DNA from 3 places in the Erwinia sp. HDF1-3R genome. Region 3 is predicted to be linked to each of the others. Evidence: predicted binding sites of a transcription regulator. Region 3 holds the regulator's gene; each other region holds the start of a gene.

Region 1 (7,529 bases), 630 kb from region 3:
CAGCGTTGTAATGAGCTTAGGCGAACCGGGCGCCGCCTGCCCCACGTGGCCCAGCTGCGGGTCGAACTGTTCAACCTCCACGATACCGCCGTCGGCCAGGCAGAGGCCAACGGCGTCAATACCGTGTTTCTTCGACCAGGCCAGCAGGGTTTTATTTGCGGTGCCGGCCAGCGCACCGGTAATGATGTCGATCTGATCGGCAGGCGTGACGCGCAGCCCGTTTTTCTTTTGCACCGGCAGAGAGAGCTTTTTCATCAGCTCATCCACCAGACAGCCGCCACCGTGCACGATAAGCAACGGACGCTGATGCGATTCACGCCAGCTCACCAGCGCAGAGAAGAGTTTTTCCAGCGCTTCTTCACTGTCCAGCAGTACGCCACCGAGTTTGATAATAAGAGGATTCGTCATTTCGCTACTCGCTGATTAAATAAGTGACTCTGTTTCCGGGAAACCGAAACGAATATTCAGGCACTGCACCGCCTGGGAAGAGGCGCCTTTGAGCAGGTTATCCTCTGCCGCTACCACGATCAGATGCTCACCCTGCACGGCAAAACCGATATCACAGAACGGCAGCCCGGCGACCCCTTTAATAGACGGTACGCCTTTATCGTACAGCCGTACCAGCGGCTTATCGTGGTAGGCGTTATGAAACGCCTCAGCCACATCCTCAGCGCTGATGCCCGCTTTCAGACGGCAGGTAATGGTCGCCAGAATGCCGCGTGGGAAATTGCCCAGATGCGGGGTGAAGATCACCGGGATCCCAAGATGGGCGGTGATTTCAGGGTGATGACGATGATTGAACAGGCCATAGGGCTGCAGGCTGACTTCGCAGAAGCTGGTACTGACGGACGCTTTACGCCCGGCACCGCTGACGCCGCTGGTGGCATTGATCACTGGCCACTGGGCGTCGTTGAGCAGACCGGCTTCCACCAGCGGCTTCAACGCCAGCTGCGCCGCCGTCGGGTAGCAGCCCGGTACGGCGATCAGCTGGGCCTCTTTAATGCTGTTATGCTGCCACTCTGCCAGCCCATAGACGGCTTTATCCAGCCACGTCTGCTGCTGATGGGCAAAGCCGTAATAACGGCTGTAAAAGCTCTGATCGTTGACGCGGAAGGCACCCGAGAGATCGAACACCACGCAGCCCGCCGCCAGAAAGGCTGGCGCAAGGTCGTGGCTGACTTCATGGGCGGTGGCAAGAAAAACCACGTCGACCTTATCAGCAAACTCCTCTGGCCGGCTCATCGGCTGTAGCGGCAAATCGACGATGCCTTTCAGCTGTGGATGAAGCTCAGAAAGCAATTTTCCTGCGTCGGGGCTTTGCGCTGAAACCGCTAAAGCGGTTATGTTCACCTGGGGGTGACGGTTCAGATACGTCACCAGCTCAACGCCAGCATAGCCACTGGCACCCACAATCAACGTATTCAACATCAGACTGACACCTTTTCCTGGTCAGAAAATTCCGGGCTGCAGCGGCCTTCCACTGTATTCCCAGGCGATCGGCGCAGGACAGGGAAGATTAATCGGTTTCCATCCGCACGCCATTAATGTATTTTTATTCACTAATACTGCATGAATATTGATACTATCCTAACGCAAGGACTGTCAACAGTGAAGACAAAATTACCGCCTTTTATCGAGCTTTACCGCGAGTTGATTGCCACCCCCTCCATCAGCGCAACCGATATCGCCATCGATCAGAGTAATGAAACTTTAATCAGTTTGCTCGCGGGCTGGTTCCGGGATCTGGGCTTCAGCGTGGAGGTCCAGCCCGTTCCCGGTACGCGTCACAAATTCAATATGCTGGCAAAAACCGGCAGCGGCGCGGGCGGCCTGCTGTTAGCGGGCCATACCGACACCGTTCCCTTTGACGATGGCCGCTGGACCCGCGATCCCTTCACCCTGACCGAACACGACAATAAGCTGTACGGACTGGGAACCGCCGATATGAAAGGCTTCTTTGCTTTCATTTTAGATGCGCTGCGCGACATTGATCTCAACACGCTGGAAAAACCGCTCTATATCCTGGCGACGGCGGATGAAGAAACCACCATGGCTGGCGCGAAATACTTCTCGGAAACCACCGCGATCCGCCCTGACTGCGCAATTATCGGCGAGCCAACCTCGCTGAAGCCGGTGCGCGCCCACAAGGGCCATCTCTCCCAGGCGATTCGCATTCAGGGACAGTCAGGCCACTCGAGCGATCCCGCACGCGGCGTCAATGCGATTGAACTGATGCATGAGTCCATTACCCACCTGATGGGCCTGCGTAAGACGCTCAAGGCGCGCTACCATCATGACGGTTTCGCTATCCCCTATCCGACCATGAACTTTGGCCATATCAACGGCGGCGATGCGGCAAACCGTATCTGCGCCTGCTGCGAACTGCATATGGATATCCGCCCGCTGCCTGGCCTGTCGCTGAAGGAGCTTGACGGACTGCTCAATGAAGCCCTGGCACCCGTGAGCGAGCGCTGGCCTGGTCGGGTAACGGTAAGTGAACTGCACCCTCCTATTCCGGGATACGAATGCCCACGCGAGCATCAGCTGGTTCAGGTGGTGGAAAAACTGCTGGGGACGGAAACGGAAGTGGTCAACTACTGTACAGAAGCGCCGTTTATTCAGGAAATATGCCCGACGCTGGTTCTGGGGCCTGGCTCTATCAATCAGGCACATCAGCCGGATGAATATATTGATACCGCCTTTATCAAGCCAACCCGGGAGCTGATTGCTCAGGTAGTGCAGCATTTCTGCCATCCGCAATAAAACCCATAAATTCCTGTTATTTAGCCATCACAGGACATTTTTAAGTCAATTGACGAATGGCAGCGAACGTGGCTAGATAAACATCAACGTTATGCCGGCAACGGTGAAAGATAATGACAAAAACCAGAAGGGCGTCAGGGGTGATATGAACGAACAATATTCCGCAATGCGAAGTAATGTCAGTATGCTCGGCAAACTGCTCGGCGATACCATTAAGGATGCGCTGGGCGAAAACATCCTTGAACGGGTGGAAACTATCCGTAAGCTCTCAAAGTCATCACGTGCGGGCAATGATGCCCACCGCCAGGAGCTGCTTTCCACGCTGCAAAACCTCTCTAATGATGAATTGCTGCCCGTCGCCCGCGCCTTCAGTCAGTTTTTGAATTTAACCAACGTTGCCGAGCAATATCACACCATCTCCCCGCAGGGCGAAGGGGCTAATCACCCGGAGATGCTGGCAAAGGTCTTCGATCGCCTCAAACAGCAGCCCGACCTGACCGATGCCGCCATTCGTGAAGCCATAGAATCCCTGTCGCTGGAGCTGGTGCTTACCGCACATCCAACGGAAATTACCCGCCGCACCCTGATTCATAAGCTGGTGGAGGTCAACAGCTGTCTGAAACAGCTGGATCATAACGATTTATCCGATTATGACCGCGCACAGATTATGCGTCGTCTGCGCCAGCTGGTCGCGCAGGCCTGGCATACCGATGAGATCCGAAAATATCGTCCCTCCCCGGTGGATGAGGCGAAATGGGGCTTCGCGGTGGTCGAGAACAGCCTGTGGGAGGGCGTTCCCCACTTCCTGCGCGAGCTGAACGAACAGGTGGAAGCCTCCTTCGGCGTCAGGCTACCGGTGGACTTCGTTCCGGTGCAGTTTACCTCATGGATGGGCGGCGACCGCGACGGTAACCCTAACGTCACCGCAGATATTACCCGCCACGTGTTGCTACTCAGCCGCTGGAAAGCCACCGACCTGTTCCTGCGCGATATCGCAGTGCTGGTTTCTGAGCTGTCGATGTCCGAGTGCTCGCCGGAGGTCCGTACCCTGTGCGGCAATCCTGAGGCGCTTGAACCCTATCGCGAAATCATGAAAAAGCTGCGCGGCCAGCTGATGAGCACCCAGGAGTGGCTGGAACGGCGTCTGAAGGGTGAAGAGCCGCCGCGCCCTGCCGACCTGCTGATCGCCAACGAGCAGCTATGGGACCCGCTTTATACCTGCTATCAATCGCTCCAGGCATGCGGTATGGGTATTATCGCCAATGGACAGCTGCTGGATACGCTACGCCGCGTGAAATGTTTCGGCGTGCCGCTGGTGCGTATCGATATCCGTCAGGAAAGCACCCGCCACACCGAAGCGATTGCGGAAATCACCCGTTATCTGGGCCTGGGGGATTATGAAAGCTGGTCTGAGGCTGACAAGCAGGCCTTTTTGATCCGCGAGCTCAACTCCAAACGCCCGCTGCTGCCGCGTAACTGGGCGCCTGGCGACGAGACCCGCGAAGTGCTGGATACCTGCCGCGTCGCCGCCGAAGCGCCGAAAGGCTCTATTGCCGCCTACGTGATTTCGATGGCGAAAACGCCGTCTGACGTGCTGGCCGTCCATCTGCTGCTGAAAGAAGCGGGCATCCCGTTTGCAATGCCGGTAGCACCGCTGTTTGAAACGCTCGATGACCTGAATAATGCCAACGACGTGATGAGCCAGCTACTCAGCATCGACTGGTATCGCGGCTTTATTCAGGGCAGGCAGATGGTGATGATCGGTTACTCTGACTCGGCGAAAGATGCCGGTGTCATGGCGGCAAGCTGGGCGCAGTATCAGGCGCAGGATGCGCTGATCAAAACCTGTGAAAAAGCCGGTATTGCCCTGACGCTGTTCCACGGACGCGGCGGCACCATTGGCCGCGGCGGCGCTCCGGCTCACGCTGCGCTGCTCTCCCAGCCCCCTGGCAGCCTGAAAGGCGGCCTGCGCGTAACGGAACAGGGCGAAATGATTCGCTTTAAATACGGCCTGCCGGAAGTCACCATTAGCAGCCTTTCTCTCTATACCGGTGCCATTCTGGAGGCTAACCTGATGCCGCCGCCGGAGCCGGAGCCCAAATGGCGCGATATTATGGACCAGCTCTCCGCCGACTCCTGTTCCATGTATCGGGGCTATGTACGTCAAAATGAGGACTTCGTCCCCTACTTCCGCCAGGCTACCCCTGAGCAGGAACTGGGCAAGCTGCCGCTGGGCTCCCGTCCGGCGAAGCGCCGTCCTACCGGCGGCGTCGAATCACTCCGCGCGATCCCATGGATTTTTGCCTGGACGCAGAACCGCCTGATGCTGCCCGCCTGGCTGGGCGCAGGTGCTGCGTTACAGAAAGCGATGGAGGCCGGTAATCAGGATCAGCTGGAAGCGATGTGCCGCGACTGGCCGTTCTTCTCGACCCGGCTGGGAATGCTGGAGATGGTATTTTCTAAGGCTGACCTGTGGCTGGCGGAGTATTACGATCAGCGTCTGGTCACCGCATCGCTCTGGCCATTGGGTAAACAGCTGCGCGAACAGCTTGATGCCGATATTAAAACCATTCTCACCATTGCCAACGACGCGCACCTGATGGCCGACCAGCCGTGGATTGCTGAGTCGATTGCGCTGCGTAACGTCTATACCGATCCGCTTAATGTGCTACAGGCCGAGCTACTTCATCGTTCACGTCAGCAGGAAGAACTCGGTCAGGAACCGGATGCGCGCGTCGAGCAGGCGCTGATGGTGACCATTGCCGGCGTTGCGGCGGGAATGCGCAATACCGGTTAAAGCTTCAGACCGCTGCCAGCGCCGGGCGAACCCCGAGCGTATGGCAGATGGCGTAGCTCATTTCCGCACGATTCAGCGTGTAGAAATGGAAGTCTTTCACCCCTTCGTGGCTGAGGATTTTAACCATATCCATAGCCACGTTGGCACCGACCATTTTGCGCGTTTCGGGATCGTCATCCAGCCCTTCAAACATGCGGGTCATCCAGCCCGGCACGCGCACGTTGGTCATGGCCGCAAAACGCTGTAGCTGCTTAAAGTTCGAGACCGGCAGGATGCCCGGCACAATCTCCACGTCTATACCGGCTGCGGCGCAGCGATCGCGAAAGCGCAGATAGCTTTCCACATCAAAGAAAAACTGCGTGATGGCACTATTCGCACCGGCCTCTATTTTGCGCTTCAGGTTAATCAGATCCGCCTGCGCGCTTTTCGCTTCCGGGTGCACCTCCGGATAGGCCGCAACAGAAATATCGAAATCCCCCACCTCCCTGAGGAGCCCGACCAGATCGGCGCCGTACATTTCCGGCTTGCCGCCGCCGGGCGGAAGGTCGCCGCGCAGAGCGACGATATGACGAATGCCGTTATTCCAGTAATCCTCGGCGATGGCGCGCAGGTCGGCACGGCTTGCATCAACGCAGGTGAGATGCGGCGCGGCCTCCAGCCCGGTGCGGTCCTTAATCCCTTTGATAATGCTATGGGTACGGTCACGTTCACCGGAGTTTGCGCCGTAGGTCACGGACACAAACTTAGGTTTCAGGCTGCTCAGGCGATCGATTGAGCTCCACAACGTCTCTTCCATTTCACTGGTGCGCGGCGGGAAAAACTCAAAAGAGACGTTAATTTTCCCGTTTATCTCGGCCAGACTCTGGTTCAGCGCCTCGCGCTGATTGGCGTGGAAAAAGCTCATGGCTTACCTCTTCGATCGCTGCTGATGAATGAATCGCCCGGTTGAACATCCATACGTTTAGACGTCCAGACATTCAAATTGAATCAAACTGGCTATTTCGTCAACAGATAAAGGGATTTTGGCCGTGACAAATTCTCACCAAAATTGAGGAAAATTCACGTTGCGGAAAAAAGGCAGGAGCGCGTAAGGAGACGGCTGAAGGGACAGGAAAAACGGCGCTGAGCAAACAGAAATAAAACGGCTGAACAGGCCCGAGCCAGGTCGTAAACAGGCCCGAGCCAGGCTATAAAACAGGCCCGAGCCAGACCGTAAAACAGCCTGGATCCAGGTCGTAAACAGGCCCGAGCCAGGCTATAAAACAGGCCAGAGCCAGACAAAATGTCTGGCTCTGGACGTTTACAGCAGCTGCGCCAGCCTGTTGATATCGGACTGAATCGCACCGGCGGTCACGTCGCGTCCTGCACCCGGACCACGGATCACCAGCGGATTATCGCGATACCAGCGGCTTTCAATGGCGAAGACGTTATCGCAGGGCAGCAGCGAGGCGAGAGGATGATCGTCCCTGACGGCTTCCACGCCCACGCGGGCTTTACCGTTCGCGTCAAAGCGCGCCACATAGCGTAGCACCAGCCCCAGTTCCTGGGCAGCTTCAAGTCGCTGCTTCATCTGGTCGTTCAGCGCCTCGCCATTCTCAAAGAAATGGTCAACGGATTCATCCTCACAGCTTTTTGGCACCAGTGATTCGACGCGCACCTGATCGGGTTCGATGTCATATCCCGCTTCACGCGCCAGAATAACCAGCTTGCGCCTGACGTCCTGGCCTGACAGATCAACCCGGGGGTCGGGTTCGGTCAGCCCCTGCTGCCAGGCCTGATCGACCAGATCGGTAAAGGGCACCGTACCGTCATACTGCAGAAAAAGCCATGAGAGCGTGCCGGAGAAAATACCGCTGATGGAGAGAATGCTGTCGCCGCTCTCACGCAGGTCGCGCACGGTATGGTTAACGGGCAGGCCCGCGCCGACCGTGGCGTTGTACAGCCAGTGGCGGCCAGTTTTAGCAAACGC
Region 2 (7,529 bases), 390 kb from region 3:
AGCTACAGCAGTAAGCACTTACCTAACTGGCTGGAGAAAATGGCCCAGTGGGCCGCAGAAGCCACTGAGGATTACGCGGTTCCTAAGGAGCTGGCGCGCTTTGGTCAGCGGGTACTGCTGGAAAAAACCAAAAAAGGCGAAGCGCCACAGCATCCGCTGTTTGACGAGGTGGATCGCTTCCTCGCGGAACCGCTATCGCTGCGTGACCTGGTTATCGCCCGCGCGCTGAGTGAGATCCGCTTCACCACGCAAAAAGAGAAAAGGCTTAACGCCCTGCTGGGGTTTGACGACCTGCTGGGACGGTTTGATGACGCCCTTCAGCAGCCGGGCGGAGAGGCGCTGGCGCAGGCCGTTCGCAGCCGGTATCCGGTCGCGCTGATTGATGAATTCCAGGATACCGACCCGCAGCAGTACCGCATCTTCCGCACGCTTTACCGGCATCAGCCCGAGTCTGCGCTACTGCTGATAGGCGACCCCAAACAGGCTATCTACGCCTTTCGGGGAGCCGATATTTTCACCTATATGAAAGCCCGTAGTGAAGTTAGCGCCCACTATACGCTTGATACCAACTGGCGCTCCTCGCCGGACATGGTGAACAGCGTCAACCAGCTCTTTTCCCGGCTGGAAAATCCTTTTTTGTTCCATGAAATTCCCTTTAAGGACGTCACTCCTGCCGGACCTAATGCCGGACTGGCGTTTAGCGTTGAGGGTAAACGCCAGCCCGCCCTGAGATTTTGGCTTCAGCCGGGCGAAGGAACAGGCGTAAGCGATTACCAGCAGTTTATGGCCCGGCAGTGCGCGGCAGATATCCGCCGCTGGCTGACGGCAGGTCAGCAGGGAACGGCGCTGCTCGGCAGAGACGACGATCGGCGTCCGGTGGCGGCATCGGACATTACCGTTCTGGTGCGCAGCCGCGGTGAAGCGTCCATCATGCGCGAAGCGCTGAATGGCCTGAATATTCCCTCGGTTTATCTCTCCAATCGCGACAGCGTGTTCACCACGCCGGAAGCGCGTGAAATGATCTGGCTGCTGCAGGCGGTGCTGGCTCCCGAACAGGAGCGAACGCTGCGCAGCGCCCTCGCCACCAGCATTTTTGGTCTGGATGCATTAACGCTTGATGCGCTAAGTAAGGATGAGCGCGCCTGGGACGCGCTGGTGGATGAATTTGACGGCTATCGTCAGCGCTGGCTGAAGCGCGGCGTGCTGCCGATGCTGCGTGAACTGATGGTTAAACGCCAGATTGCTGAAAATTTGCTGGCCTCCGAAAGCGGAGAGCGCAGGCTGACCGACCTGCTGCATCTGGGCGAGCTGCTACAGGAAGCCTCCGCGAGCCTGGACAGCGAACATGCGCTGGTTCGCTGGCTGGCGCAGGAGGTGGCCCAGCCTAATGGTCAGTCCGCCAGCCAGCAGCTACGCCTGGAGAGCGATCGCCATTTGGTGAAGATTGTGACTATCCATAAGTCAAAAGGGTTGCAGTATCCGCTGGTGTGGCTGCCGTTTGTTGCTAACTACCGCGAAGCGGGACAGGGAATTTATCATGACCGGCAAACCTTTCAGGCGCTGCTGGATCTGCGTGACGATGTCGAAAGCATTGAGCTGGCCGAACAGGAGCGGCTGGCCGAAGATCTCCGCCTGCTCTACGTCGCGCTGACGCGTTCAGTCTGGCACTGTAGCGTGGGCATTGCGCCGCTGGTAAAGGGTAACCGGAAAAAGGAAGGGAACAGCGACCTGCATCTCAGTGCGGTAGGTTACCTGCTGCAAAAAGGTGAGGCGGCAGATGCGGCCAGCCTGCGTCAGTCTTTACTGGAAATGGAAAATGAAGCCGTTGAGCTGGTTATTCCCGGTCATCCCGATGATGAGCCCTGGCGACCACAGCAGGCGGTGCCGGACGCGCTCAGCAGCCAGTCTGTTACCCGCCAGCTTCGCGATGAGTGGCGCATCACCAGCTATTCAGGCTTGCAGCAGCATGGGCACTCCGTCACCTTCGACCTGCTGCCCAGGCTGGATGTCGATGCCGCGGGCGAGGCACAGCCGCAGCTGGCTGTTCAGCTGACGCCGCATACCTTCCCGCGCGGCGCAGCACCGGGGACATTTCTTCACGGCCTGTTTGAAAATATTGATTTCACCCAGCCGGTTGAGGAGGCGTGGCTGGCTGAACAGCTCACCTCGCAGGGGCACGACGCGGCCTGGCTGCCGGTAGTGCAGCAGTGGCTGATGCGTATTCTGCAAACGCCGCTCAACGAGACCGGGGTGACGCTCAGTCAGCTGGCCCCTGACAAGCGTCAGGTAGAGCTGCAATTTTATCTGCCTATCCAGCGGTTAATGAGCGCGGAGAGTCTTGACCGGCTTATTCGCCACTACGATCCGCTCTCAGCGGCGTGTCCGCCGCTTAACTTCCAGCAGGTGCAGGGCATGCTGAAGGGCTTTATCGACCTGGTCTTCATCTGGCAGGGCAAATACTACCTGCTGGACTATAAATCTAACTGGCTGGGGGCATCCGGCGACGACTACACGCCCCAGGCAATGGCGCTGGCGATGCAGTCCCACCGCTACGATTTACAGTATCAGCTCTATACGCTGGCGCTGCACCGCTATCTGCGCCACCGACTGGCCGACTATGATTTTGAACAGCATTTTGGCGGCGTTATTTACCTGTTCCTGCGGGGCGTGGACGGAACGGCCAGTGACAATGGCCTTTATCGCACGCGGCCATCGGCTGAATTTGTTAACGCGCTGGACGCGTTATTTGCAGGGAAAGAGCGGGAGGGCGCATGGCTAAAATAGCGGAACTGCTGCTGGCTGCCAGTCAGCAGAAACTGCTGCGAGCGCTGGACGTGCAGTTTGCCAGAATGATTGCCAGCGAGGCCCAACCCGCGCTGATGCTGGCGGCAGCCTGGGTAAGCGCAGAGGCAGGAGAGGGGCATGTGTGCCTGCCGCTTACCACTTTTACCGAGCAGTCGCTGTTTGGCGGACGGCACCCGGAGCTGGCCCGCCTGATGTGGCAGGCCGCGGGTGACCCGGACTGGCTTACTCTTCTGCCCGACGAGGCGGCGGTGGGCGACGGTTCAACCGCCACGCCGCTGGTGCTTCATCAGCAGCGTCTCTACCTGCATCGGATGTGGCTTTCTGAAGGGCAGGTGGCCCGGTTTATTCTCGGTCAGGCTGCGGCTCACCGACTGGATGAACGCGCGCTGCGCGCTGCGCTGGACAGGCATTTCGGCCAGCAGGCCGATGACTGGCAGAAAATTGCCGCCGCCGTGGCGCTGACCCGTCAGATTTCGATTATTTCGGGTGGCCCGGGTACCGGTAAAACCACCACCGTCGCCAAATTACTGGCCACGCTTATCTCGCTAACGGATTCGCTGCGCATCCGGCTGGCGGCGCCGACCGGCAAGGCGGCGGCCCGGCTGACCGCATCCCTCGGGGCGACGCTACAGGGTCTGGATATTGATGAAGCGGAGAAGCAGCGGTTCCCCACTGAAGCGACGACCCTGCACCGACTGCTGGGCGCGGTGCCGGGCAGTCAGCGGATGCGCTATCATGCCGGTAACCCACTGCACCTGGATTTACTGGTGGTGGATGAAGCGTCAATGGTCGATCTGCCAATGATGGCAAATCTGATTGCAGCGCTGCCGCAGCAGGCAAAAGTGATTTTTCTGGGCGATCGCGATCAGCTGGCCTCGGTAGAAGCGGGGGCGGTGCTGGGGGATATCTGTCGCTGCGCGGAAGCAGGCTACAGCAGTGAGCGCGCGGCGGAACTTACCCGGCTGACGGGCTGTACCCTCGCGGGCGAGGAGAGTCCACATGCGCCTGCCGTGCGTGACAGCATTTGCCTGCTGCGCAAAAGCTACCGCTTTGATGCCTCTTCGGGTATTGGGCAGCTGGCGCTGGCCGTTAATGGCGGTGACACCCGTCGGATGGAAAAAGTCTTTGCCGCTGGATACAGTGATATTGAACGCTTCCCGCTGAGCAGCAGCGAGGAGTACCAGCATCTGCTCAGCGCCTGCGTGGAGGGCTATCGACCTTACCTGCGAAGTCTGTCTCAGGGCCACAGTCCTCTGGATGTGATTAACGAGTTTGGCCATTTTCAGCTGCTCTGTGCGCTGCGTGAGGGACCATTTGGCGTCACGGGGCTGAATGAGCGTATTGAAGCCTCTCTCCAGCTTAAGGGCCTGATCCGCCGCGCGCCTGGCGGCAGTAAGTGGTACGTCGGGCGGCCGGTCATGATTGCCCGCAATGATAGCGCCCTGGGCTTATTTAACGGCGATATTGGCATTGCGATGAATGACGAAGAGGGTGCGCTTAAGGTATTTTTCCCGCTACCTGATGGCAGCATTAAAGCCGTGCAGCCCAGCCGTCTGCCCCCGCATGAGACGGCTTTTGCCATGACGGTGCATAAGTCACAGGGCTCGGAATTCAATCATACGCTGCTGATACTCCCCAGCCAGTTCACGCCGGTGCTGACGCGTGAACTGATTTACACTGCCATCACCCGGGCGAAGCAGAAGCTGTCGCTTTATGCGGACAGTGGGGTACTCAACAGCGCGGTGCGCATGCAGACGCAGCGTCGCAGCGGGCTGGTCGATCGCCTGACGGAATAGGGTGTCTGGCGGCTGGCTGACCGGCGGACAGAAAAACTTCGCCTGGCGGCCTGGCTGACCGCCGGACATAATAATTACGCCTGGCGGGCATGACGCAGATCGGCCATCAGGACCTTTGAGCGGCGCTGGTAGTTATACATCTGCTTTTTACTCTCGGGCAGCTTGTCGATATCTACCGGCATAAAGCCGCGCTCCTGGAACCAGTGAATGCTGCGGGTGGTCAGCACAAACAGCTTTTTCAGCCCCATCTGCCGTGCCTGAAGGGCTACGCGCTCCAGCAGGGCCTCGCCTCGTGACGAGCTGCGGTAGTCAGGATGCACTGCAACGCAGGCCATCTCGCCAATCTCCTCTTCCGGGAAGGTATAGAGGGCTGCACAGCCAATGGTCAGGTTATCGCGCTCGATGATGGTAAATTTATCAATCTCCATCTCAAGCTGTTCGCGGGAACGGCGTACCAGAATTCCCTGCTGCTCAAGCGGGCGGATAAGCTCCAGAATTCCGCCGATATCATTGATGGTAGCGCGGCGGATCTGCTCGGCGCTTTCCATGACGATCTGGGTGCCAATCCCATCGCGTGAGAACAGCTCCTGAAGCAGGGCGCCATCTTCCTGATAGCTAATCAGATGGCTGCGGCGCACGCCGCTGCGGCAGGCTTTGACCGCACCGCGCAGAAAACGCACCGTCCCTGACAGGTAGTCATCTTCCTTTTCCAGCGCCTCAATGCGCTGCTGTGCGTCATTAGGGAAAAGCTCGGAGATAACGTTGCCTTCGCTGTCCGTGACGCCCTGACCGGAACAGAAGCCAATCATCTTCTCTGCCTTAAGCTTAATCGCGAGCTGCGTCGCCACCTCCTCTGAGGTGAGATTGAAGCTCTCCCCGGTGACGGAAACGGCCACCGGCCCCATCAGCACAATTGCGCCGCTGTCCAGCTGCCGGTGAATCGCCTCTTCATCAATACGGCGTATGCGCCCGCTATGACAATAATCCACGCCCTCATCCACCCCCAAAGGCTGCGCAATGATGAAGTTGCCGCTCACCACGTTGATATGAGCGCCCTGGAGAGGGGTGTTATTGAGACTCATCGACAGGCGGGCGGTGATATCAAGCTGCAGGCGTCCGGCTGCCTGCTTGACCAGCTCCAGCGACTGCGCATCGGTGACGCGGGTATACTTGTGGTAAAGGGGTTCAAGCTGGTGTTCGGCCAGGTTCGCATCAATCTGTGGGCGCGCACCGTAGACCACCACCAGACGAATGCCCAGGCTATGGAGCAGCCCAATATCATTAACGATGCCGGAAAAATTTTCATGCTCTATGGCTTCGCCGCCAAGCATGATGACGAAGGTTTTACCACGGTGGGCATTGATATAGGGGACAGTATGGCGAAAACCCTGAACCAGCTCGGTACTCCGTTCCTTCACGACAAACCCTTAATGAATTATTATTCGGTAAAACTGTATTTTTATTCTTTTTAGCCTGCAGAAGCAAGCGGCAATTGTTACCGACTTTCAATCAACGTGATTACACAGTTAACCAGAAGTGCCACCGGGCCTCGCAATTTAGAGATGACACTGGCAGCCTGTTTCGCTACAGTTTTCACCCTGCACGCTATCTGGCTGTTTTTACCTCATAGTAGACCAGACTGGATTTTTTAACCCATGGAACAGCACACTGGAATAGCATGACCGATTTACCTTCACCTGGCCGACGCCGCTGGCTTAAGTGCGCGGGAGCCGTCTGGCTGCTCAGCGTCAGCAAGATTGGCCTGGCAGCAACCCCGCTGGTGGCGATCCGCATCTGGCCTTCTTCCACCTATTCCCGTTTGACGCTGGAATCCACCTCTCCGCTTAAATACCGGCAGTTCGCACTCAGTAAACCCGAGCGGGTGGTGGTGGATATTGAAAATATGCATCTCAATGCCCTGCTGAAGGGCGTGGGAAATCTGGTTCGCAGCGACGATCCCTATATAAAGAGTGCGCGGGTGGGGCAGTTCAGCGCCAATACCGTCAGGCTGGTACTGGAGCTCAAGCAAAACGTTACGCCGAAAGTCTTTACGCTGGCTCCGGTCGCCGGGTTCAAAAACCGGCTGGTTCTGGATCTCTATCCGGCCAGTAATATGAGTCATCACCACGAGGACGACCCGCTGCTGGCCCTGCTGGACGAATATAATAAGGGGGATTTAGCGCAGCACACGCCTGCCAAAACGCCTCTACCGGGCAGGGCAGGTAAAGACCGGCCAATGATTATCATGCTCGATCCGGGCCACGGAGGCGAAGACTCCGGCGCGGTGGGCAAACACAAGACGCGCGAAAAAGACGTGGTGTTGAAAATTGCCCGCCGTCTGAAAAGCCTGATTGATAAACAGCCCAATATGCGCGCCCTAATGACGCGTAATGAGGACGTTTTTATTCCGCTACAGGTCAGGGTAGCAAAGGCGCGCAGGCAGCGTGCGGATCTGTTTATCTCCATTCATGCCGATGCCTTTACCAATCGCGCGGCACGCGGCTCCTCCGTTTTTGCGCTGTCGACGAAGGGGGCCACCAGCGCTGCGGCGCGTTTTTTGGCCCGCACGCAAAACGAATCCGATCTGATAGGCGGCGTCAGTATGAGCGGTGACCGCTATCTCGACCACACCCTGCTGGATATGGTGCAGCGTCTGACCATCAACGACGGCCTGAAGCTGGGTAAGGATGTGCTAAGGCATATGGGGAAAATCAACCACCTGCACAAGAAAACCATCGACCAGGCGGGTTTTGCGGTGCTGAAAGCCCCGGATATCCCCTCAATTCTGGTCGAGACGGCGTTTATCAGTCACCCCGAGGAGGAGAGAAAACTACGCACCGCCCATTTTCAGCAGCAGGTCGCCGAAGCCATTCTGGCGGGGATTAAAACGTGGATCGCCAGCAGCGCTGCCCATCACCGGGTAAAATA
Region 3 (7,529 bases):
ATACCAGTCACGTTGGACGGTTTCTGGCTTAGCTGTAAAAGTTTTCATCTAAAAGCTTACCCAAATTAAGTTACACGTTGGTGAAATCCCAAACGCTTGAATAAACGGTTGAGGCTCACACGACCATCTCGACCAGCAAGCCCACCCCTTCGGATAGAGTTACTGGAACACAAAGAGTTTTGGGAAAAAAACCTTTGCTGTAACGTGGGGTCGCAAGATTATAGAGAAGTCCCCTCAAAAGTGCGAACCTTTTTTACAACAAATGTACGGTGATCTCGCCCTCAGGGAAGATGGGTCAGGCGCAGATACTCTTCGCTCTGCATCTCCTGCAGGCGCGACATACAGCGCTGATATTCAAACTTCAGCCGACTGCCCTGATAGATCTCAAAAAGCGATGTCTCAGCCGACACGACCAGCTTAACATGCCGCTCGTAAAACTCATCCACCAGCGCCAGAAAACGCCGCGCCTGATCTTCGGTTTTATAGATCATCACCGGAACGTTGAACAACAGTACGCTGTGAAAGCGGCGTGAAAGCTCAATATAATCGTGCTGGCTGCGCCCTTCCCCACACAGCGTCTGGAAATCCATGGCCACGACGCCACCCGCTACGCCCTGAGTCGGCAAGGCCCGGTGGTTGATTTCCAGCACCGGGCATTCCGTCCTGTCGCTGCCAGCGAGCGCAACGAACATCCGGTCCATTGCCTGCGTGGTGGCCTCGTTGAGCGGCGCCATCCAGAGATGCGCCGAAGTGAGCGTGCGCAGGCGGTAATCAATCCCGGCATCGACGTTCATCACCTCACAGTGCTGTTTAATCATCTCGATGGCGGGCAGAAAACGGCTGCGCTGCAATCCGTTACGGTAGAGATCATCCGGTGGAATATTGGAGGTGGCGACCAGGGTTATGCCCCGGGCAAACAGCGCCTCCATGAGCGTTCCCAGCAGCATCGCGTCGGTGATGTCGGACACGAAAAACTCGTCGAAGCAGAGCAGATCCGTTTCGCTCTTAAAGCGGTCAGCCACGATCTCCAGCGGATCGCTTGTACCCTGCAGGGCAGTAAGCTCCTCATGGACTCGCAGCATGAAACGGTGAAAGTGAAGGCGCTGCTTGCGCTCACCAGGAATTGCCTGAAAAAACATATCCATCAGCCAGGTTTTTCCGCGGCCAACGCCCCCCCACATATACAGGCCCGTAACCGGGGGCTGAGGGGGCGTTTTCCCCTTACCCATGAGCTTATTGAGCTTGCCGAACAGCCCGCCAGCCGGGGCCGGGGAAGAGGAATTCGCGCCTATAGCATGACAGATAGCGTCCAGACGGGTGACGGCTTTACGCTGCACGTCATCAGGCTGATATTCGCCGTTTTCCAGCGCCTGCTGGTACAACGCCAGAGGAGACATCGTTTGCATAATTTGTTCATATCCCGGAATAATTTACTGCGTCAGGCCATCGGTCAGCGAAAAAAAACCCGTCCTACACTAAGCGATGCAGCCTCAGGATTCCACTTCCATTACATTAGCGGTTATAGTGGCAGGTAACGAGCTGGTAACAGCCAGACGATTCTACGGAACAACGAAGACAATATGGGAGTGATTATGACCTGGGAATACGCGCTTATCGGATTGGTAGTTGGACTGATTATCGGCGCGGTAGCAATGCGTTTTGGTAATAGAAAACTGCGTGAGCAGCGGAGCACACAGTACGAGCTGGAGAAGACCAGGGCCGAACTGTCTGACTACCGTGAAGAGTTGACCAGCCATTTTGCTCAAAGTGCCGAGCTGCTGGATAACATGGCACGCGATTACCGTCAGCTTTATCAGCATATGGCAAAAGGCTCTAACGATCTGCTGCCGAATCTGCCGGGTGAAAAAAATCCTTTCGCTTATCAGCTGACGGAATCCGAAGCCGATAACGATCAGGCTCCGGTGCAGATGCCGCGTGACTACCCGGACAGTGCTACCGGATTACTGCGCGGCGAGCGCCCGGCACAGAACAAGTAAGCTTCAGCATGGGCGCCCTCCAGCGCCCTGTTTTAACCGTCGGCAATACTGACGGACGCATTCACCGCCCTGTTAACATCTATCTTCCCACTTTACTTCCAGCGAGAGCGTCGTAGCGATGAAGAAGAAATCCTTACTGTTAAGCGCACTAGCATTGAGTGTTATGAGCCTGACCGTAGCCGCGCCGGCATCGGCGACGCTACCCGCACAGATAGCAGGGCAGCCGCTGCCAAGCCTTGCGCCAATGCTTGAGAAAGTCTTGCCCGCGGTGGTTAGCGTGCATGTGGAGGGAACCCAGACGCAGGCTCAGGCTATCCCTGAGCCGCTCAGACGCTTCTTTGGTCAGGGAGAGCAAAATGGACAGGGCAATGACAACCCGGCCCAGCCGTTTGAAGGGCTGGCCTCCGGCGTGGTTATAAATGCTGATAAAGGCTACATACTCACTAACAATCATGTGGTCAGCGGCGCAGATAAAATCAGCGTTCAGCTCAGCGACGGTCGGGAATTTGATGCAAAGCTGATTGGCCGCGATGAGCAAACCGATATCGCGCTTATCCAGATTGCGGGCGCAAAAGGCTTAACCCAGATAAAAGTGGCCGACTCGGATCAGCTTAAAGTAGGTGATTTTGCGGTAGCCATCGGGAACCCTTTTGGTCTGGGACAGACCGCCACCTCGGGGATTGTTTCCGCGCTGGGCCGCAGCGGCCTTAACCTTGAAGGGCTGGAGAACTTTATCCAGACCGATGCCGCCATCAACAGGGGTAATTCCGGTGGCGCGCTGGTCAACCTGAATGGCGAGCTGATTGGTTTAAATACCGCCATTCTCTCCTCTGCCGGCGGCAACATCGGTATTGGCTTTGCCATTCCGGGCAATATGGCGATGGGCCTGGCTCAGCAGCTGATCGAGTTCGGTGAAGTGAAGCGAGGGCAGCTCGGAATTAAAGGCACTGAGATGACCGCAGATATGGCGCGGGCATTTAACGTTGATATTCAGCGCGGCGCCTTTGTAAATGAGGTGCTACCGAATTCTGCCGCGGCTAAAGCGGGCATCAAGGCTGGCGATATCATCGTAAGCCTGGATGATAAGCCGGTAGAGAGCTTTGCCGCTCTGCGGGTTAAAATTGGCACGACCCCGCCGGGCAAAGACGTTAAGGTCGGCCTGGTGCGCGAAGGTAAGCCGCTCACCTTCACCGTGAAGCTGGAAACCAGCAGCCAGCCGGTGACGCATGCAGAGCAGATGACGCCCGCCCTGGAGGGTGCAACGCTGATCGACGGAGCCGCCAAAGATGGCACCAAAGGGATAAGCGTCAATGCGGTAACGAAAGCCAGCCCGGCGGAACAGTCCGGCCTGCAAAAAGATGACGTTATCGTGGGCGTAAATCGCACCAGGGTACAGAATCTTGCCGAACTGCGTAAGCAGCTTGAAGCCAAACCGCCTCTGCTGGCACTGAACGTCATCAGAGGCGGTGAAAGTATCTATCTGCTGCTGCGTTAAATCATGATGCGGACACCTGCGTGTCCGCTCAAGTCGTGCTATTCTGCCGCACGTTCAATCACTCAACTGTTAAAGCCATGTTTACTAAACTCTTACGTTCGGTGCTTCTCGGCCTGGTGGTGGCTGGTCTTCTACTGGCAGCTGTACCGGCGTTGAGAATTGGCAGCAACCTTATCTCACAAAAGGACGACAGCGCCGATCAGGCCCCGGTCAGCTACAATATGGCCGTCCGCCGCGCAGCCCCTGCGGTGGTCAACGTCTATAATCGCAGCGCAAATACGACCAGCGGAAATATGGGCGTCCGAACGCTCGGCTCGGGTGTCATCATGGACCCGCGTGGCTATATTATGACCAACAAGCATGTGATTAACGATGCTGAGCAAATTATCGTCGCCCTGCAGGATGGACACTTCTATGACGCCCAGCTGGTAGGTTCAGACAGCCTTACCGACCTTGCCGTGCTAAAAATCACCGCGCCGGGCTTACCCGTCATCCCCATCAATCCTAAACGCACCGCTCACGTTGGCGATCTGGTGATGGCGATAGGCAATCCCTACAACATTGGCCAGACGGTGACGCAGGGGATCATCAGCGCAACCGGCCGCGTGGGCCTGAGTCCTTCTCGCTATCAAAATTTCCTGCAAACCGATGCCTCTATTAACCGGGGCAATTCGGGGGGCGCACTGATTAACTCGCTGGGTGAGCTGATGGGGATCAACACGCTCTCCTTTGATAAAAGTAACGATGGTGAAACCCCTGAAGGGATAGGTTTTGCCATCCCCACGGCTCTGGCCGTAAAGATCATGGGTAAACTGATTCGCGATGGCAGGGTAATCCGGGGCTTTATTGGCATTACCGTGCGGGACAGACCGCAGCCTCGCGGAGCCGATAACGGCCTGGCTCATATTCAGGGGATCTGGGTGACCGAAGTTGCAGCGGGCGGACCGGCCGCGAAAGCGGGGATGACGGGGGGTGACGTCATTATCAGCGTGAATCAACAGCCAGCCCTTTCACCGCTGGAGACGATGGATCAGGTCGCTGAAATTCGTCCGGGAACGGTGATTAACATCGAAATTCTGCGCGACGGCAAAAAAATAACCCTGCCGGTTACCGTGATGGAATATCCGGGAAGTTAACGAAAACGAGCTGAATCAGGTCAGGGGCCAGCCTCAGCTGGCCCGCTCAGGTTATGACTTAACGAACGCCTCGCCCTGCGCGATATCGCTTTTCAGCGTATCCAACATGCCACTAAGCGCCTGCTGTTCAAAGGCGCTCAGCGTGCCAATAGGCTTACGCTCCGCAATGCCGGTTTTGCCCAGCAGCAGCGGCTGAGAGAAGAAACGTGCGTGTTCGCCGTCGCCTTCCACATAGGCGCATTCAACCACGTTGCTTTCACCGTTCAGCGCACGGACCAGCGACAGACCGAAACGCGCGGCCGCCTGCCCCATGGAAAGCGTCGCCGACCCGCCACCCGCTTTGGCCTCAACCACTTCCGTACCGGCATTCTGGATACGCTTAGTCAGGTCAATAACCTCCTGCTCAGAGAACGTCACGCCAGGAATTTGTGACAGCAGAGGTAAAATGGTGACGCCTGAATGGCCGCCCACGACCGGAACATTAATGTCGGCAGGATTTTTACCTTTGAGTTCGGCAACAAAGGTATTGGCGCGGATAATATCCAGGGTGGTGACCCCAAAGAGTTTATTTTTATCGTAAACGCCCGCTTTTTTTAGCACGCTGGCCGCAATGGCAACGGTGGTGTTCACCGGATTAGTGATAATACCGATTAATGCCTGCGGACAGGTGCTGGCAACCTGTTCAATCAGGTTACGCACAATACCGGCGTTGACGTTAAACAGATCTGAACGATCCATTCCGGGCTTGCGGGCGACGCCAGCGGAAATAAGCACGACGTTGGCCCCCTGCAGCGCAGGCGTGGCGTCTTCACCACTGAAGCCTTTAATACTGACGGCAGTAGGGATGTGACTGAGGTCGACTGCCACACCAGGGGTAACGGGAGCAATATCATACAGAGAGAGTTCTGAACCTGCCGGAAGCTGGGTTTTAAGCAGAAGTGCGAGAGCCTGGCCAATACCGCCAGCTGCGCCGAGAACTGCAACTTTCATCTTAAACTCCTTATTATTGTGAACGTAAAGTGCTGTTATTCCATCCGGTAATGAACATAGACGACCTGCGAGGGGATAGCGACGTTTTTTAGTCTAATTTGGGCTCAGGCGCTCATACCAGATTGAGTGGATAATATGACTCAAATGCTTCTGACATCAGTCTGGAGATAACAGCAGTATATAAGACCTTATTCGGCGTTACATTACACCCATTAAGCTTATCAGAACAACATCAATCTGATAACAAATCGTTTACTTATTAGCCAAGCCACGTCGATGGGCGAACGATTGTTTTCTGGTAAAAAGTTTGCCAGACTCCCGATCCCGGGGCAATGCCAGCCACTGCCACCACGTCCGAGCTTGCATAAATATTCATCTATATGCATAGTAATGCTATATAGCGGCGTGAATGCCCCTGACCTCTGAATTTTTTGCGGAAACTTATGCGTAATCCATCAAAACAAGAAGATCTTATCAAGGCGTTCAAAGCCTTACTTAAAGAAGAGAAATTCAGCTCACAGAGCGAAATTGTTGCCGCCCTTCAGGAAGAAGGTTTCGACAATATCAACCAGTCTAAAGTTTCCCGTATGCTGACCAAGTTCGGTGCGGTGCGTACACGTAATGCAAAAATGGAAATGGTCTACTGCCTTCCTGCCGAACTGGGCGTTCCCACGACGACCAGCCCACTGAAGAATCTGGTGCTGGACATCGACTATAACGATGCGCTGGTGGTCATTCACACCAGCCCTGGCGCAGCCCAGCTTATTGCACGCCTGCTGGATTCACTGGGTAAGGCTGAGGGGATCCTCGGCACGATCGCCGGCGATGACACCATATTTGTCACACCCGCCCGCGCATTTACCGTCAAACAGCTCTACCAGGCGATCCTCATGCTCTTTGAGCAGGAGTTATAAGCAGGGTTAGTCGGGTTTCCGCAACCTGCTTAAACTTGCCTGTGCCCCTTACCTGATAGCCAGCCTCCGCTGGCTTATTCCTCTAAGACGCCCACCGTCCCCTCATGCTTTATTCTTACCCTTTTCTCCATTCACCCTTTTAGGGCTTACACCCTTAACCCCTTAATCCCTAACCCCTCGCCCCTTGACCTCAAACCTCAAACCTCAAACCTCAAACCTCAAACCCCAAACCCCAAACCCCAAACCCCAAACCCCAAACCCCAAACCCCAAACCCCAAACCCCAAACCCCAAACCCCAAACCCCAAACCCCAAACCCCAAACCCCAAACCCCAAACCCCAAACCCCAAACCCCAAACCCCAAACCCCAAACCCCAATCCTTAACCTGTTAATCCCAGCCACCTAATCCCTTAACAGCTTCATCCTCATTCTTAATTGTTTACTCGTTTCCACCTTTATCCTCGTACTTGCCCTTGCCCTTGCCCTTGCCCTTGCCCTTGCCCTTGCCCTTGCCCTTGCCCTTGCCCTTGCCGCTATTATCAACTGCCTGATTGCCGACTATGCAACGTGAAATACTCCAATACTTCCGTCTCATAGTGTGATCCACCACAAATAAACGCACAAAAAGATAAATTCACATATCACGATGTTTTTACATGGATTTAACAGTGAGTGGCGAAAATATAAGCACTGGTTATAACCTAAAGTTATTAAAAACCGCTTCCGGGCGAGGCTTACCCGCCATTTTATTATTAGCTTGCTATTAATTTTTTACGTTATTAGTTCTATACTTGTCTTCGTGATGCAAATCACAGCAAACGAAAAATAAAAACAGTAACGAGGAATAAAACCATGAAAATCACCAAAGCAATTGTTGCTATGACCCTGTTATCAGCCTTCTCTTTCGGTGCCAGCGCCGCTGAGCTAATCAACTCTGAGCAGGCACAAAATCTACAGGCGGTGGGGACTATCACCGTAAGCGGTGTAGCAGGCACACC

What was found. The regulator ArgR, encoded in region 3, controls arginine synthesis, uptake and breakdown. The targets are predictions, from matches to a motif close to ANTGAATAAAAATACANT.
Region 1: a site for ArgR is predicted at 1,544-1,561, ahead of argC (N-acetyl-gamma-glutamyl-phosphate reductase). Genes of this name have one in related genera too.
Region 2: a site for ArgR is predicted at 6,052-6,069, ahead of argA (amino-acid N-acetyltransferase). Genes of this name have one in related genera too.

What each region holds. Positions count from the first base shown of each region.
Region 1 covers NZ_CP155071.1:149,457-156,985, reverse strand. Annotated here, with positions in the region: gene argB (acetylglutamate kinase) at 1-408, opposite strand, end outside; gene argC (N-acetyl-gamma-glutamyl-phosphate reductase) at 424-1,428, opposite strand; gene argE (acetylornithine deacetylase) at 1,609-2,763, shown strand; gene ppc (phosphoenolpyruvate carboxylase) at 2,909-5,560, shown strand; gene metF (methylenetetrahydrofolate reductase) at 5,565-6,464, opposite strand; gene AAGR22_RS00715 (bifunctional aspartate kinase/homoserine dehydrogenase II) at 6,861-7,529, opposite strand, start outside.
Region 2 covers NZ_CP155071.1:3,928,318-3,935,846, reverse strand. Annotated here, with positions in the region: gene recB (exodeoxyribonuclease V subunit beta) at 1-2,784, shown strand, start outside; gene recD (exodeoxyribonuclease V subunit alpha) at 2,772-4,601, shown strand; gene argA (amino-acid N-acetyltransferase) at 4,676-6,019, opposite strand; gene amiC (N-acetylmuramoyl-L-alanine amidase AmiC) at 6,280-7,529, shown strand, end outside.
Region 3 covers NZ_CP155071.1:4,322,041-4,329,569, forward strand. Annotated here, with positions in the region: gene rplM (50S ribosomal protein L13) at 1-48, opposite strand, end outside; gene zapE (cell division protein ZapE) at 282-1,406, opposite strand; gene zapG (Z-ring associated protein ZapG) at 1,593-1,997, shown strand; gene degQ (serine endoprotease DegQ) at 2,116-3,492, shown strand; gene degS (outer membrane-stress sensor serine endopeptidase DegS) at 3,570-4,628, shown strand; gene mdh (malate dehydrogenase) at 4,680-5,618, opposite strand; gene argR (transcriptional regulator ArgR) at 6,062-6,532, shown strand; gene AAGR22_RS19635 (hypothetical protein) at 6,971-7,126, opposite strand; gene yhcN (peroxide/acid stress response protein YhcN) at 7,384-7,529, shown strand, end outside.